Regions from separate parts of the Caldalkalibacillus horti genome, predicted to be linked through region 2. Evidence: riboswitches for the same ligand, from Rfam matches in the RefSeq annotation. Region 2 holds a riboswitch; the other holds the start of a gene.
What was found. Region 2 has a riboswitch for cyclic di-AMP ahead of J2S11_RS04700 (TrkH family potassium uptake protein). Riboswitches for the same ligand answer to the same signal wherever they lie in the genome.

Region 1: another riboswitch for cyclic di-AMP. It lies ahead of J2S11_RS10510 (universal stress protein); the one in region 2 lies ahead of J2S11_RS04700 (TrkH family potassium uptake protein).

What each region holds. Positions count from the first base shown of each region.
Region 1 is NZ_JAUSTY010000007.1:216,114-225,279, reverse strand. It holds gene J2S11_RS10550 (MarR family winged helix-turn-helix transcriptional regulator) at 1-270, opposite strand, end outside; gene J2S11_RS10545 (thioredoxin family protein) at 470-1,018, opposite strand; gene J2S11_RS10540 (hypothetical protein) at 1,040-1,522, opposite strand; gene J2S11_RS10535 (DmpA family aminopeptidase) at 1,624-2,838, opposite strand; gene J2S11_RS10530 (DedA family protein) at 2,900-3,556, opposite strand; gene J2S11_RS10525 (ArsR/SmtB family transcription factor) at 3,951-4,274, opposite strand; gene J2S11_RS10520 (SRPBCC family protein) at 4,274-4,708, opposite strand; gene J2S11_RS10515 (MFS transporter) at 4,980-6,188, shown strand; gene J2S11_RS10510 (universal stress protein) at 6,303-6,950, opposite strand; cyclic di-AMP (ydaO/yuaA leader) riboswitch at 7,177-7,357, opposite strand; gene J2S11_RS10505 (hypothetical protein) at 7,773-8,102, shown strand; yybP-ykoY riboswitch at 8,213-8,399, shown strand; gene J2S11_RS10500 (TerC family protein) at 8,439-9,166, shown strand, end outside.
Region 2 is NZ_JAUSTY010000003.1:220,873-230,038, reverse strand. It holds gene J2S11_RS04720 (quaternary amine ABC transporter ATP-binding protein) at 1-996, opposite strand, end outside; gene J2S11_RS04715 (ABC transporter permease) at 1,463-2,194, opposite strand; gene J2S11_RS04710 (fluoroquinolone export ABC transporter permease subunit) at 2,194-2,901, opposite strand; gene J2S11_RS04705 (ABC transporter ATP-binding protein) at 2,898-3,749, opposite strand; gene J2S11_RS04700 (TrkH family potassium uptake protein) at 3,783-5,162, opposite strand; cyclic di-AMP (ydaO/yuaA leader) riboswitch at 5,403-5,564, opposite strand; gene J2S11_RS04695 (class I SAM-dependent methyltransferase) at 5,826-7,010, opposite strand; gene J2S11_RS04690 (Na-translocating system protein MpsC family protein) at 7,105-7,806, opposite strand; gene J2S11_RS04685 (Na-translocating system protein MpsC family protein) at 7,843-8,529, opposite strand; gene J2S11_RS04680 (uracil-DNA glycosylase) at 8,883-9,166, opposite strand, start outside.

The DNA of each region.
Region 1 (9,166 bases), on a different contig from region 2:
TGTTTCATCTCTTTCCCTAATCACAAACTCATTCTTGGCCAACCGATCAATCATGGCTGTCACAGCACTCGGTTTTACTCTTAATTGCTGAGCCAAAAAAGAAGGTGTTACTCGGTCATCCTTACAAATGATACTTAGTAAAAAAAATTGATCCTTAGTTAAGTCAAACCTTTCCAGGAGCTCAGATACTTTTGGTCCTAGTAAACGCATCACAGTGTAAAAAGCTTGGTCAATCTGATTTATCGCTAGACGAATCTTTTGATCGTCCATCACTTACCTCCCCTAGTTATACGGCATTTGAAAGAATAGGATTCATTTATTTTAGTTTATTTTCTTCAATTTATTTCATGTGTTTAAATATACATGACATGAAATAATTGTTCAATGCGTAGAAGGTGAAGGATTTGTGACAATTAGGTAAAGAAAAAGGACATCACATGTAGGGATGTACCTTTAAAAGTTCACTTAATTATTTTAATCGCTGCACGACACTATCGATAACTGTTCGCCATATTGTTGAATCATGGTTAATCTTCGCTTTAAAGTCCTTGAACATTTGCTGCTGCTTTTCCTGAAATGTAGGGTCTTCAGCATTGGGAAGAGTACTCCTTAGCTCTGTCACTAGCTGCTGTACTTCAGGAGATCTTGGTCCCCAAACTCGGGTCTCAGCTCCATGCTCATCAATAAAAATAAAAATTGGGATCGCTCTAGATGTTCCGTTCGTCAGGTATTGATCCATTAGCTCTAGATTCTCATCCCTGATCAAATAACGTAATGGGATCTCACTTTCCTCCGCCATCCTTTGAATAATGGGCACACATAGGGCAGCGTCTCCACACCAATCTGCTGTAAGGACAATCCCTCTCCATTTCCTTTGCTTAAGCTCCTTAAAAAAGCCTTCATCCTCTGTGCTGAAAGATACCTGCTCATACACTCGCAGCATTTCTTGCTGATTCACTTGCATGTCTGTTCTGTACTGCTCAAACGTAGCTCCTTTTTCAAACCATGTATGTAACACTTTTATACAGCTCCTTTTTTGTTATTCAGTCTCTTCCCAATCAATTGTAACTCCCCAGCTATTAGCTAGTTCATCAATCTGTGTATCATGCTGATAATGGAGCTCGCTTGCTTCCTCCCAAAGTATCTCAGCCGTATCATACTCCTCATCTAACCAAGCCTGGTGAGCAGCAACCTCTTTTTCCACGGATTCAACTAATAAATTATGAATGGCTAAGAGCTCTTCATTACTCATTTCTTCCCCTACATCACGCAAGGATTGCAAGATACCATTCATTTTGGTAAAAAATTCATTCTCTGTAAATTCAGTCCACTCCTCCCAGTCCGTTAGAGCGTTGCTCTTATCTAATAGTACAAGGTATTCATTAACAGCATCATACGTATCTTCAAGGTAGGTCACCATGGTATTACTTTTTCCAGATAATTGATTAAGCAGATTACACCCGCTCAGTACGATAATTAAACTAAGGCTAAGAATGATGATAGCTATTTTTTTACTTTTCAATATCCTCTCTCCTATCTATTACACTTATTATTCTATATATATCGACAGGAGTAAGAAAACATTATATATTTTCCACTTTTTTAGAATAGGATACTATTCGATTATCTTCTACCTATGTCAAAGTTAAGAGCTTCTACAACCCTTTGCTTTCTCCCTGAGGTAGTCTGTGCTTGTGTCAAGGAGTTCACTATCGCCTCCTCTGTCGCTTCAGCTGCTGCCGTAAATAGCAGATTCATCAGCGGGTGATTCTCTCTGATGTACTTCTTTTGTTCAAGCTCTTGTTCATTAAAATGAGAAATTTTATTAGCCGTCGAAAAAGCAACCACAATATCTCCACTACCATGACTAAAATGGCTACCCGTCCTACCTAGACCTATACCACAGCGCTTTGCTACTCTTTTGAGCTGCCTATCACTTAATGGAGCATCTGTTGCTAAAACAATTATAATCGATCCGTCAGGCACTTCTTTTCCTAAGTCTGCTGTTGTTGCTTCCATTGTTGCTTCTTTCGTTTCTACTGTTACTCCTCTAGTGTTTGCCTGTACCTTTTCCTGATCTACTCTAATTGTTCGTTGACCTTCTAATTGCTCAACTTTTGATAGATATCGCTCTAGCTGGAACTCCTCTCTTTTTCCAAAATTGCTTAACACTAAAGAGCCAAGAGTATAGGTCGAATCAGAATCACTCGAATCATCCTTAATGATTCTGGAGGATGAGCCAATCCCCCCTTTATATCCAAAGCAGACCATTCCCTTGCCTGCACCCACAGCTCCTTCAGGGACCTGATCCGTTGAAGCTTGTCTAATCGCTTCTAAGGCGTGTTCAGGCGTAACATACAAATTCCTAATTGAATTTAAGTACCCATCGTTACACTCTGCCGTTACCATATTAATCGTGCTTGTCGTATCTCCTATTTCAGGATTCTCTTGAAGCATGTGCTGTAAGGCTCCATGTGTAACAGCTGGAACAGAAAGGGTATTAGTCAGCATAATGGGCGATTCAATTTGACCTAGCTCGTCCACCTGGACTAGTCCTGTCGTTTTGCCGAAGCCATTAAGTACATAGCTTGCCGCTACTACCTTCTCTCTAAATAATGATCCACCGTGGGGGAGAATTGCCGTAACTCCTGTACAAGCGTACTCCTCTTGAGCTTCTTCATTCGAATCACCCTCTAGCTGAGCATTAGGCTTGATAGGACTATCTATTGTGACATGACCGACTCTGACATCGGCTACGTCTGTTATACAATTTTTCTCTCCAGTCGGTAGCCTGCCCACTTTAATTCCTAAACTCCGTGCTTTTGCTCTTTTATTCACTCCCCGTCTCCCTTCTACGCTTTAGAAAAGCTAAAAACATATATAATAAAATCCTCTCTCCTTAAGGGGAAGGAGGCTTCTGTCTTTCCTTATTAAAGCTTAGCATTTTCTTTTTCATTTTCAAAAATTTCCGTAGTCTCAAGTAGCCTAACACAGCTAGCAGCACACAAAGTCCGATAAAAATATATTTTAAATACGCTTCAAATAGAGAAAAGACGTATTGCCACTGCTCTCCAAAGATAAATCCTATTCCCACAAAAGCAAGCACCCAGAGAGCCGCTCCTAAATAGGCATAGAAGGCAAAAGTTCTAAAAGGAATACGTATGATCCCCACAAAGTAGCCAATAAATTGCCTAATCCCTGGCATAAAAAAACTGAAGGTAAGAAACCAATTGCCATATTTCTCATAGTTTTTTCTTGTTTTTTCCAAATGCTCTAGCTTCACCGATAACCATTTACCATAACGCTTAGTAAGTGGAAATCCAACGTTGTATCCGATCCAGTATGTGATTGTCATGCCAATCGCAGCACCTCCAAAAGCGGCTGCAATAGCTGGAAGTAAATCCAAAACACCTTTAAAGGAAAGATATCCTGTGTATGTTAATGTTGTATTCCCAGGAGGGATCGGCAGGGCAATGGCATCTAAAGGCAGTCCAATCAGTAGCACTAAGTATCCGTATTGAGCAAACAACTGCTCGACTAGTTCCAGTAGTTTCATGTTCTCTCATACTCCAATCCGATCTTATCCTGTCCTTTATCCTATCAACAACTTTTCTTTTATCATGTGCTATTCTTTCCTTAAGTTCAAGCTCTATAAATAGAATATGAAAAATTATAGAAATAACAAAGATACCTTAGATTGAATAATCATACGACCAGAGTCTTATTTCAATAGTATTGGCAGATTGCACCCTCCATCCCCCTTAGAGCAGGACAAAAAAGGTGCATGAAAAAGACGCCTGTCCACTCCATTTTAAATTGGTGAGAGGCATCTTTTTTCTCTAGATAGGGACTTTCGTAGTTTTCTGCAGTCCTCTCGGACATCATCTTTATTACTTAGCTTTTATTTCTTGTATTTGTATTTAAGAATAATTTTATATGGCATAGGACTTTTATTCGTCTTCCTGTTCCACAAGATATCTGAGCTTATCCAAACTGTTATCCCAAAACCTATCATAGTAGGATAACCAGCGCTTCAGCTCCATCAATGGCTCTGGATGTAGTCGATACCGGTTTTCTCGACCAATCTTGCGACTACTCACAAGCTCTGCTTCAGCCAAAATGCGTAGGTGTTTAGATACGGCTGTACGTGTCATCGGAAAATGATTACTGATTTCTGTGACCGGTAGCTCTTTGTCCGCAAGCAGTTCCAAAAGCTTACGTCTTGTAGGATCTGCAATCGCTTGGAACACATCGTGCTTAATAGCCGCAGCCATTACTCTTCCACGACCTTCCTAAGTCTTTGATCAACGATTCCTTCCCAGCCCTGATTCATACGTTCTCGAATGGCTTTATTTGACTGCTGTGAGGCTGGTATGATTTCATCAGCATCTCCCCACCCTGAATGGATAAGCGTAAATTCTGTCTCACCATTCAAGTCCTTAAGCTCGAAGCTGACAACCCACCCTTGCTCTCCCCAAGTGAAAGAAAGACGATAAGGAGGCTCTAGCTCCAAGACCTTACAGCTGGAGCGCTCAAACTGTGAATCTATATGAAATTCAGCACCCACTTCCGCTTTAAACGTGTTTGGCATGAACCATGCTTCTATTCCTTCAGAGGTTGCTACAGCGTTCCATACCTTTTCAATAGGAGCTTTATAGACCACTCTTTTCGTTATATCTACTACTTTATCTGACTTTTGCTCTGCCAAGGGTATCCCTCCAATTTTTTTATTATGAAACCATTAGGTTTCGCTTTTAGATTTGATTATATGACACCTATTGGTTTCGTGTCAACTAGCTATACTACTTTGTTTTGTTAACGAATTGTTGACTTTGTGAAAATGAATTGTGATCTAAATCATTTTGATAGATAAAAAATGATTTTCTTGATAAACTAAATTGTCCTCAAGAAATAAAGTTTATATACTTAGGACAAGATAGACTATGGAGAAAGTGAGAGCATACGATATGACACAGAAAATGTCAGCAGACCAAAACAAAAAAATGCTTATTTTAATGATTAATATGTTTATTGCCATCGGAAGCTTTGGGATTATTATTCCTATTCTTCCAACTTATCTAAAATCTATAGATCAAGGTGGAATGGCAGCGGGATTAATGATCGCTATTTTCGCTGGTGCCCAGCTTTTATTTTCTCCCTTTGCCGGAAGATGGGCGGACCAATACGGGCGCAAAAAAATGATTGTGCTTGGCTTAGCTGGTTTAACCCTCTCTATGTTTATTTTTTATGCCACTGATTCAATTTGGATTCTTTACGCTTCTAGAGCCATCGGAGGGGTTGGGGCGGCTTTATTAGTTCCCGCTATTTTTGCTTACATCGCCGATATTACAACGCTTGAACAACGAGCCAGGGGAAACAGCTTTGTTTCGGCAGCCATGTCTCTAGGGATTGTTATCGGTCCTGGAGTCGGAGGTTTCTTAGCGGACTTTGGACTTAAAATGCCTTTTCTTATTTCAGCCCTTGTTTCGCTAGCAGCTGTTGCCTTCTCCGTCTTTATCTTGAAGGATAACACCAGACCGCAAAAAGCACCTGTAGCAACAGAGGGTGAGGTTTCCTTGTTTAAGCAAATTCTTATGTCAGGGAGAACCCCTTACTTTATCCCACTAGTCATTACGTTAGTCATGAGCTTTGGTCTAATGGCTTACGAATCTATCTTAGGATTGTTTGTGGATCATCAGTTTGGAGCTACACATCGCGAAATTGCGATGATGATTACAGTGGCTGGAATCATTAGTGTAGTTGTTCAATTGTTTGTGGTCGAAAAAATAGTAAGTAAACTAGGAGAAGGAATGGTTCTTAATGTTTTTATTGCTCTAGCAGCTATCGGGTTCCTACTATCCATATTTGCTAATAGCTTTGTCTTATTCTTTGGTATTACCCTACTGATATTCTTAGCTACTTCGATCCTTCGTCCTGTATTAACTACTATCATCTCCAAAAATGCAGGGGATCAACAAGGGTTTGCTATGGGGTTAAATAACGCTTATATGAGTATCGGAAATATTTTAGGACCGACACTTGCTGGCTTGCTTTATGATGTGCAGGTCCTTTATCCTTTTATGCTTGGTCTGGTCCTACTAGGAATTACGTTATTTATTTCAATTGGCTGGCAAAGAAAAGCGATGAAGAGCACGACCATTGAATCTTTAGAGCCACCAAAACCATAAACATTAGCAGCAATCTTGATGTTTGACGTTCAATGAAAAAACAGGCAGTATGCACATCCGTGCTACTGCCTGTTTTTTATCTCAGCTCTGTTATAGCGTATGATTCTGCTGGCACTATTCTTCTAATTCATCAATAGTTCCGTTATGAACTCTAAGCGTAACTTTTTTATGATCCTTGTGTCTGATAAATAGCCCGTTATCAAAATCTGTATGGATATCCCTAAAGAACATTCCTTCTATTCCACAGGAAAGATTGCTATTGTAAGTAATGGAATAGCCCTCATCTTCTTTGATTAAGTAAGCACGAACACCTTTTTCAAATTCATCCTCCATTTGAGGAAGCTCTCTTTGAACAGACACAATGTGCACATCTATAAATTCAATCTGATTAAGAATCTCATTAATAATAGATCCTCTTAAAATCTCCTCCCATCTTGTTCGTGGAGATTGACCAATTACAATTTGGGATACATGCTTCTCTCTTGCTACATTAGCAATAATTTCAGATACCTTTTTCGATTTATTTTCGACGATCATTAATGAGCCATTATATTGCTTTGCAAGCTTCTTCCATTCTTTCTCATGATCCTCTCGCTTGGTATCCACTTCGTGATTTACTGAACAAACACTTAGTATATACAGAGGAGCAGTAAGTGATTGTGCTATTCTCCATCCTCTTCTTATCAAACGCTCAGCATTCGGTCCGTATGAAATACACACTAGAATACATTCACTTGGTACATTTTCAAAACTTTTTCCCATAATTACCACCTGTCTATATAATCTTGTTACACGATCCGTATTACACCATTCTTCCCTTAGCTTTAGATAAAACGTAATGATTCATGCGTAAAGCAAGGGTGGGCGAGTAGCAACCATTGCACTCTTGTTAAAAAGGTAAAATTATCCTTTATCCACTGCTTTGGGCAATATGAAACCACAGAGATTGAATTCTCTGTGGTCGAATGTATAACGACACAGCTTCACCATCTCCTCTCTAAACAACGCTTACGGAGTTAGCTGTCGGATTCGGACAGTGAGAGTTGCCCTACTTGATTGCTCAAGATTCACCCCATGCTCCCTACATCTGATTTTTCGGCTTACCAGATGTATAAAGACAATTGGTTCCCCCGTTCCTGATCAAGGTCAGGACTCAGCGACTTAGATAACAAAACGTCAATTTAGTTTTCATGAATATAATCATACTCCTATTTTATTCTTTGTAAAGGGATAAAAGCAACCAAAAATAGTACTTTACGCACATTTTTCAATAATAATCTCATTAATGATTGGTTTCCCTGAATATATCTCCTTTTTTCTTTGATTTTGTTCATATCTTCCTTTATTTTCTGTCTAATATCGTCCAAATCCCCTGCATTTTACAGTTATGTTGCTCTTTTTTTTCATATCTTTAATTTATTGTTTTATTTCTGTGAAAAAATGAATTAAAAACTCCCTAAATGCTTGAGCAGCTTTAGATAAATAATGATTTTATTGCAAGACTTATACGCTAGAATAAGATTTTGAAAATGTCTTCGGTCTAGTTGCGGTCTCCCCCACTTTACAGGAGGCGTAGATACAAACATGATGTATTCAACAGGCTACGTTCCTACTGTTTCTAAGCAGCCTGAATTGGCCTGGGAGCTATTGCGTGAGCTAGCCTTCCCGTCTACATCAGAAGCTCGCCAAAAGTACTGGGGAGCACAAATAACAAAAAGCCTCGCCGAAAATCAAGGAAGAATGAATAATCCTTGGTGGGAGACTACGCTGTCCTATATGGATCGAATCACGAAAAATGCCTATCTCTATAGCCCAATATGGAACCGTTCTCGCCAAAGCATGAATGAGGATCTTGAAAGGATGATCAAAGAAGGTACAGATATTCGTCGTGACCCGTTGGACAAAGCTAATTGACAAAAAATTTGGAACTCATTAACTAAAAGCTAAGTCAATCCTTGTCCAAAACAGAAAATTGATCTGTTGACAAATGAAATCTCCTGCACTACAATGATCTTAACTTAATATTCTTCTTCAAAGGGGAGTAGCGTTCAGGAGGTTTCCTGAAAACAAAGTCGTCATTACATGGATTATGTGCGAGTCATAACCATCGGCTTTGTTGGCATGATATTTTTGACTACTAATTATGCTTAGCAAGACCTTTGCCCATTCGTTGGCAGGGGTCTTTTTGTATTTTTTCGGGCCGCTCCAGCTAAGGGATGAAGAAAATAGACAACCTTAGGAGGAGAAAAAATGGAAGCATCATTACTTCTTGAATATGGCTGGGTGCTGCTTGTCTTAATTGCCCTTGAGGGAATTTTGGCAGCAGATAACGCTTTAGTCATGGCCGTTATGGTTAAGCATTTACCGGAGGAGCAGCGTAAAAAAGCACTCTTCTATGGATTAGCAGGAGCTTTCGTCTTACGATTTGCTTCACTCTTTTTGATCTCGTTTCTTGTTAATGTATGGCAGGTGCAGGCGATTGGTGCCATTTATCTATTGTATATTGCCATTAATCATATTTTGAAGCAGTATGTCTTTAAAAAGGATGAGGATTCGCTTAAGCCAAAGAAAGAATCTGGCTTCTGGATGACTGTGTTTAAAGTAGAATTAGCAGATTTAGCGTTTGCTGTAGATTCTATCCTTGCTGCAGTTGCGTTAGCCGTTACATTGCCAGCCACTAACCTTCCTGAAATCGGAGGGCTTGATGGGGGACAATTCTTAGTTATTTTTGCTGGTGGTCTTATCGGAGTTATTATTATGCGATTTGCTGCCACTTATTTTGTAAAGCTATTGAAGGCACGACCTGCTTTGGAAACAACGGCTTTCCTCATTGTCGGTTGGGTAGGTGTGAAATTAGCCTTGTATACTCTAGCACACCCTGATATTAATTTCCTTTCTCACGATTTTATTGAGTCTACTTTATGGAAATCCATTTTCTGGGCTGTTTTAGTGGGGATTGCTGTGATTGGTTGGTTCCT
Region 2 (9,166 bases):
ATTTTCTTTTAGAGCTTTGATAGCAGCATCAATCGTTAGTAATCCTTTTAGCATTCGATCCTTATCGACAACAAAAATACTGGAGATTCCTTTATCCTCCATTTTTCGGATGGCTACACGCGGGCCTTCCTTCCATGTTGTGACCACATCTGGCTTTTTCATAATGTGTGAGGCTTCTAGGACTTTAGAGCGGTCAACGTCCTGTACGAACGTGGAGACATATTCATTCGAAGGAGATGTCATAATCTCTTCAGGGGTACCAATCTGAACAATTTTACCATCCTTCATCATGGCAATCCTGTCCCCAAGTTTAAGTGCTTCGTCCAAGTCATGGGTGATGAATAAGATGGTTTTCTTAAGTGTTCTTTGCAATTGTAAAAGCTCATCTTGCATTTCTTTTCTAATTAAGGGATCTAGCGCACTAAACGCTTCATCCATCAACAGAATATCTGATTCATTAGCCAAGGCTCGGGCTAATCCTACCCTCTGCTGCATACCACCACTAAGCTCGTCTGGCTTGCTGTTTTCGTATCCCTTTAGGCCAACAACCTCAAGGGATTCTCTTGCTTTCTTTTCACGTTCTTGCTTGGGAATACCCTGTACCTCCAAACCATACTCTACGTTCTTTAGTACCGTGCGATGAGGAAATAGAGCAAAGCGCTGGAATACCATTCCTAGCTTTTTTCGACGTGTTTGCATCAATTGTGTTTTATCCATTTTTACGATGTTTTCACCGTCAATGTGGATATCGCCATAGGTGGGGTTAATGAGGCGGTTGATAAGGCGGATAAGCGTTGATTTACCACTTCCTGAAAGACCCATAATGACAAAGAGCTCGCCCTCTTCGACTTCAAAGGTGGCTCGGTCAACACCGATATTCATGCCCGTGTCTTTGAAGATTTGTTGTTTACTCTGGCCTTTTTCTAAGCGCTGATACGCTTCCTTAGGCTTAGAGCCGAAAATTTTGGTGACTCCCCTCACTTCAATCTTTTTCATATTCAGTTTGACTCCTCTCTATACCTTATTCATTATAAGTAGAGGGTTTTTAGAGTACAAATCGTGTATTCTCCATAATTTCTACCTATCCATGTGTATGTGAAACTGTAAGCAAACTAGTAGATAAGTTCCTTAGGATTCTTCCAGAATACTGGACGATGGTCTCATTTTCACCTCTTTCATTTCATATTTTGGTAAAAAACAAGGAACATTATACTTTCTTTAGAAAAATGGAGAATGAGTACCATGGTTTACGTACCCTTATCTCCTCCCTTTTAAACCAAAAAAGAGGAGAAAATTTTTTTCTCCTCTAAACGACCTATATTCATTCCTCCTTCTAAGTAACCAGTTAATGATACGTGGAATCGAATTAATTGGAAGGAAGTCTATCAAGATATTAATATTAAACCTAATGTAAAGGTCGAAATTATCAGACATGGAATTATTAACTAATTGGCACTGACTACTATGATTGTTGGCGGTAATACCGTAGAAACAAGCTGGTGAGCAGAAGCATATGAAATATCAATCCTATCATATACAAGAAGAATGTTATTCCTAAATTCTCACCGAGTAGTGCCCCATTCAAATATAGTCTAGAAGGCCAATAGGTCGGCAGTATAATGCCTAATGTTTGCCACGGGTCAGGGATGAAGTAAGGAAAAATGGCACCCAGCAGCATGAGACTGGCGAGCTTTGATAGAGCTAGTCCTTCTACCTTGTTGGCGGCGAAGGCGACTAGGAAAAGTGTGTAAAGTGGTGCTTGCAAGGCGAGTAAAATAAGGACGGCAATATTTTCAATTTGGTGTTTTGAAATGCCGTTGGCCAAGAGGAATAAAGCCGACATTAGAATCGTTATTGTAACAGGTAAAAGTAGACGGTAAATCAAATAACCATGTCTCCCTAGTGGAGATACTGTATAGTAATCTATAATCCTTTCATCGCGCTCATCGAGCATAAGCAATCCTGTTGCCGTACCAATTAATTGAGGGATAACAAGCATGATGAGTATCGTAATAAAATCATTATAGGACAGAAGATCAAATCCAGTATACACAATCAGCCAGTCTGCAACTACAGGCAAGACATACCGAATAAGAAGAAGTAGTAACAGAGGACCAATACCAATTAGCATAAACATGGGATTCCTAGCCGCATTTTTTATATCACTGATAAGCAAGGTCTTATATTTAAGCATCAGTTTTTCCCCTCATCCAACATTTTTATCGTTCTTTGTAACAGACTTACGCTCCACCAGCCTGCAAAACCAATCCATAACAATAAAACTATAATTGCGTACACCGCATCACCTAGACTAATGATTTGATTTGATCCTTCAATAAGGAGAAGGGATCCTTCAGTCGGTAGAAGCTTATAGAGTGGTGAAGGAAGCCAATTTAAATATCCAAGAACAGGAAATACGAACGGTAGGGCGAAGCCTTGAGACAGCAGAAGAAATCCATTAATAGAGTGACTAAGCACGGCTGCACACATCCCGAGTAACGTAAAGAAGAAGGAGGATAACAATACTCCAAGTGTGAATGCGATCGGCGAAACAGGCCATCCCTTCACAGCTATATGAATGACGTAAGCTGCAGCTAGCGAAAGGACAGAGAGGGAAAGGCACCTAGCAATGACATACTCTTTTACGCGAAGCGGAGTAGCAAACAGACTCTCCTGAATGCCCTGTTCTCTTTCCAACAAAAGCATACCTCCTGAGAAAAAAAGCCCTAAAGCTGCCGGGTCAGAGAATGTAAGCAGGACGATTGTTTTATCCACATAGGCTTCTGGTAGTAAAAGTAAGAGACTGATATAAACGGCGCAAACCAACAGATAAACATGGTAGAAACGTTGCTTCCATTGAAAGCGAACATCGAAAGTCACTAGACTTCTAATCCTCATCATAAGCTTGCTCCTGTCACCTTCATAAAGATTTGGTCCAACGTGGCTTCCATAGAATGCATCGTAATGATAGGGTGAGAGCGAATCACATGAAGATAACGCTCGTTTTCTCCTATACCTTCTAACGGGAATTCCTCAGTATAACGTTGGCCATCTACTTCGAACTCCACCTTGAGCTGACGTTGTCCGTACTGTAGCATCAGATTTTTTGGCGAATCAATTAGATTAATTTCACCACCCACAATAAAGGCAACTCGGTCGCATAGCTGTTCAGCAGTCTGCATCTGGTGGGTGGTGAGTAGAATCGTAGTTCCAGATTGTTTGCGTTCTAGGATGAGTTGCTTTAATCTATCTGCATTGACGGGATCGAGTCCAGAGGTAGGTTCATCAAGAAAAAGGATTTCTGGATTCCCAAGTATGGCACGGCAGTAATTTAAGCGCATTTTCATGCCCTTTGAGAAGTGCTCGAATTTGACATGTGCATATTCCTTTAGGTTTACTTGCTCTAATAAAGCTATAGGGTCGTTCTCCTGATTGCGATAGAGAGATTGGAAATGTCTCAGGTTTTCTAATGCTGTAAACCGACTATAAAAGTTAGGGAATTCAAAAGCTACTCCAATCCGTTCATAGTAATCGGAAGTCACAGTTTTCATCTCTTGGGAAAATACTTGGACAGAACCTGTGTAGTTTCTTAATTTACCGATCAAGATGTTTTGCGTAGTGCTTTTGCCTGCCCCAGAAGGTCCTAAAAAACCAAGAATCTCCCCTCGCTTCACTTCGAAATTTAGTCCATGCAATATTTTTTGTTCATACTTCGGATACGCATAGTTCAAATTTTTCACCTGAATCACATGTCTCACTCCCTGTTTTTCCTATTTGCATTTTTAACCAATCAAAATATGATCTTCCGGGTAACCCAGTTTTGATGATCTTTTTTTACGGGCCAAGGCAAAGGCCAACGTCAATGGGCCCAACCGTCCCGCAAACATGGTGAGGGTGACGATGACCTTGCCAAGGGGAGATAATTCGCTGGTCAGTCCCATGGAAAGCCCTGTTGTGCTAAAAGCAGAAGTAGCTTCAAATAAAACTTCAAGAAAATGTTCCTCCAACATGTCTTCTGTAATAGTTAAGAGCAGCGCAACGACAAGCACAAAGGTAAGTGAACTAATGACGACAGCAAGGGCACGCATGACGACTTCTTGATTAATTTTGCGCTGGAAGGCATGGATCTGTCCACCGCCGCGAAAGGTGTTTAGAGTGGCCAAAAGGAGAACAACGAAGGTGTTGACCTTGATTCCCCCACCTGTGCCGCCTGATGCCGCTCCGATAAACATCAATATGATGATGACAAATTGAGAGGCAGTCAGCATGCTGGCAATATCAATGGTATTGAATCCCGCACTTCGGGGTGTAGCTCCTTGGAAGAAAGCAGCTGAAACCCGTTCCCCAAAAGTTAAATGACCAAATGTATTGTAGTTCCAGCTCTCCAGTAAAAAGATAAGGAGAAAACCTCCTGCCAAAAGAAGACCGGATGCGAGAAGCACAATTTTGGAATGCAGGGATAGCCTGCGCCAAGAGCGTTTCTGCACAAGATCAACCACTACGATATATCCCAACCCACCAATAAGAAATAGTAAGACAATAGTTATGATTACGACTGGATCGTCTAAAAATCCAGATAAGCTATCGGACCAAAGAGCAAAGCCCGCATTGTTAAAAGCAGATATTGTGTGGAATAACGCATAATAGGCAGCCTGACCAAGACCCATTTCATCCTTCCATCTCAAAGTAAGGATGACTGTTGCCAAGCTTTCCAAAATAAACACAATCATAGCAATGTATAAACTCAACTTCACCAAACCTTGGGATGAGACGGATTGGGTTGTTTGCTGAATAATCAATCTTTGTTTTAAACCAATTTTTTTGCCTAGTACAATAGCCACCATGACCCCTAACGTCATAAATCCCAAGCCTCCAATTTGAATAAGCATCATAATGACGACTTGCCCAAACGTAGAGTATACACTTCCGGTATCTACAACGACTAACCCGTTTACACAAACGGCTGAAGTAGCGGTAAACCATGCATCAAGCAAGCCAACCGACTTCCCACTGGCTGATGAAAGGGGTAGGGAGAGCAGGAGAGTTCCAATTCCAATTAATAGAGCAAATACACTCATAATCAGTTGAGGTGGACCCATCTCCTGAATTCGTGTTCTAACGTTTCTTCTCATACTTATTCTCCATATAACGAATGTCTTCATTACGGCCAATCATCAACAGAATATCTCCCGTGCTGAACCGAATCGACCCAGCCCGATGATCATAAATTGTTTTTTCATACTTTCAAATCACCGCCTCATTATTGTTTAACTCTTACCTTTTTTATCACATCAATGGCTGCTTTTATCAGTAGTATCAGTACCAATAAAACACAAAAAAACCCAAGAGCAGAGAATTCTGCTGCCAGGGTTTTGCATGACAAATAACATGGTAACGGGCTGCGCTTCTCTCTCAAACGCCTACGAGGTTAGCTGTCGGGTTCGGGCTTGAGAGTGCCCGTCGTTATGATTGTATGACAACCAAAACGATTAACCCCATTGAAACCAAATTGGCTTCAGGTGGTTCCCCCGTTTTCCATAATGGAAACTCGGCGACTTTATGCAATTAAAGAATTATTATAAGGAATAATACTCCTATTTTCGATAAAAGTAAAGTGTAAAAATGGATGAAGGATAAAGGTACTGATCTAGCCACGCAAAACAGTCATCATTGAAGTGATACATGGGAGTAATGAATAGAGGGAAGGTAATCTATTTTTCTATTTATTGCTTGGCGGTCACCTTAATTATATTATTTTTCTTTTAAAATATGTGGTATTGCACAAATGCAATACCACATACGTTTGATAAAGAACTAAAAGTTTTTTAACTCTCTTCTAATAAAGGGGCTAGCCTATCTTCAAGAGCACGCTCCAAATAAGGCTTAGCTTGAATAAAGTCTCTAAATGTCGTGTATTCTCTGACTAGCTGCTTTTGTTTGTCCTTTGCTAAGGACTCCTCTTTGATAGCTCGAATTAATATATTTTTCGGGGTATGCTCCAAATCTATAAATTCCAGCAGCTGTGTCCTATATCTCAAAATACTGAGTAGCTTTGCTCGGATGGAATCTGTTGCTAATGAAGCAAAGCGTTCTTTTATAAGACCGTGACCCAGCATAGGCTCAAGGATATCGTTATCTATTTGCGTCAATAGCTCATGCTGACAGCAGGGAACAGACAAAATAATCCCTGCATTCCAACGTACAGCTTTTTCAAGAGCCGCATCCGTTGCCGTATCACAGGCGTGCAAGGTGACCATCATATCAATGGCACTCTTCTCATCATACTTGGCAATATCCCCTACTTTAAACTGTAGGTTCTCATAACCAAACTGTTCAGCGAGCTGCTGACAGTGACGAATTACATCCTCTTTTAAATCTAATCCCGTGATATGCACGTCAAGCTTTTCAAGCTCAACTAAGTAATAGTACAGAGCAAACGTTAGATATGATTTACCACAGCCGAAATCTAGGATTTGTACTGTTCGATTCCTTGGAAGATGTGGAAGAATATCACGAATCATTTCAAGAAAACGATTGATCTGCCTGTATTTATCATATTTCTTATTGTGAACTTTGCCTGATTCAGTCATGACTCCTAATTCAACGAGAAATGGTACAGCTATGCCCTCTTCTAAAATATACGTTTTCTGGCGATTATGCTGACGATCAATGCTCTTTTTAGTCGGAGGCTTTGTCATGATTTTTAGCTTCCCTTTTTTACTCACTAGGATGTGATAGTCATTATCGGTTGTTTGAAGCACTGCCTGTCTATAGCTTTCCTGCAAGAGACTTTCTACCCGCTCTATAGACTCCTCACCTAGCAAGTTTTCATGCTTCACCTTGTTTTCATAATAATAGCTGAATTGATAGTGCATAACTCCCTTCAGCTCCACTGGCTTAATTTGAACTTTTTGGGCTAGAGATCCGTCCTTCTTACGCACCTGACTGAGAATGGCTTGTACCCACGTGTTCTGCTCTATGTGTTGTCGTAATATGTTAATCAGTTCCACTAGCACTTCCTCCTATTTAAGCATCATACTCAGCTATGAGTGAGATTACTTCTAGATAACTTATTATAGCGATCTGACGTTAGAGTTGCCAGTGTCATGATTTTAGAACAAAACACATAAGTCCTTTATCCTCTTTTAAATTCCAATCGACAAAGATATCATTGACCTGTCGTCTAAAAATCTGTTCAAATTGACCACTTCGGTGAAAATGAGCCTTTTCCAATTCATCTTTTGTAAATAGAAGTTCCTTTTCAAAGCCTTTAGCAATCAAAGCTTTTTCTATAGGAATCAAAATCCCTATTCTTAGAACAACATAGATGGTAGGTGAGATCCGATGAACCGTCGTTTCATTTGGTACCTTTTGTACTAGCCCACTAATCCGATTGACCTCTGCTTCTAGCTTTTCAATATCTACTGACTCCTCTTCTCCCCGTGTTTCCTGAACAAAGCGCTGTTCATCATGCTGTAGAGCGGCTATAATCACACCTGAATTATTCGGAAAGTTCCAATCGTGATAGAAGCTACCCACCTCTATATCAAAGGTGACCTGTATCACTCCCTTTAATTCCTCCACCGTGCTTGTAATGATTGTCCTTCGTGCACTTGTTACACTCTTGCTTCTTTTCTCCTGGAGCAATACCTCTTCCATAGGAGAAATGAATCCACGTATGTAAAAAACCAGGTACCGGTTGTTGATCGCTGCATAGCAGGATTCCGGTCCTCTGCCAAATTTTTTCCGCAGTAGCTTACTCATATAGCTACTGACATGCTTTAGCTTATCTTGAATGTATTCCATTTCCTCACCATATCCTTTATCCTATAGTTGTTAGACTCAGCTTGCTTTAAGGATCTCTAAGTAAATGAGAGCTGTATCTTGTTCATAGTCCCAAAGAACAGAAACGTGGTCAAAGGTATGCTCATAATCCCAGCCCAGTCTTTGGCTTAATCGGTGGAGGAAGCTTGCTCTTCTAGGATTTTCTCTTTTTCTTAAAAGCTTCTCATGCCCTTGCTTAAATAGCATTTTCTCTATATCAAATAATACCCCCGAACAAGCAAGTAAAAAAGCATGCTGGTGGACTTCCATCACTTTTACCCTTTCTGGTTCAGTATGAATCTCGGTATAACAGTCTACCACGATTTCTGCAAATGTATGAGCGGAATTCGCTACATCTGACATGAATCCTTTCTCTTCTTTGGCCATGATGATACCTTGATTAGCTCCGTACTTCCAATCGTAATACCACCTCTCTACCTGGAATGCCATCGTTTGCTTTAGTTGATCCTCTAGCTCTTCTAGCAATGGCTTCATGATGACATCACGTATTTTCTCCACGAGAAACATTTCACCCTGATTAATGAGGCTTGATTCCAACGGAGATAAGATATTTTTGAGTGTGATGACTAAGTAGGGGCTGTGCAAATAAGAAGTACATGTCGGAGGGCTCATGCCAAAGTAAGTTGACATTTTGTCTTTCAGCATGATTGAGATTCGTTGAGTTTGGTTGTCATTAGGAATCATTTTATTAAATTGTCCCCCTTTAGTTGCTTGATCAGCTCCTTTTTCTTTTTCATCTTTATAGAGTCTGGTCGAGTATAAGTATGTATTCACTTACTGTACGGTAAAACTTGGGCTTTCAAATAAGAAAAAGCCTAACTTCTCTATGATATAAAGAAGTTAGGCCATGGAAAGACTACACTTTCTTCCATTTACCTAAGGAATAGCGTTATGTAAGCTAATTGAAATCTTAAGATTAGTCGGTAATTAATGACAGTTAGACATTAACCAACGCTAGTATATACCATAAACCTTTTTGTTTCAACCACTTTCAGATACCCCGCCTAAGATTTCACGCCCATCTATCCCTTTCTTCTTTAAGCTTGTAAATTCCACTTAACGGATTCTTGCCCTGAATCCTGCAGAAGCTGATTGGCAGTAGAAAATGGACGGCTGCCGAAAAATCCACGACGCGCTGAAAACGGACTAGGATGTGGAGACTGAAGAATGGAATGCTGAGGATTAGTGATAAGTAGCTTTTTCTCTTGAGCGTGTTTGCCCCACAGAATAAATATCACTGGCTTTTCTCTCTCATTCAATTTCCTGATGACTTGATCCGTAAACGTTTCCCAGCCCATCCCTTTATGGGAATTAGGTTGAC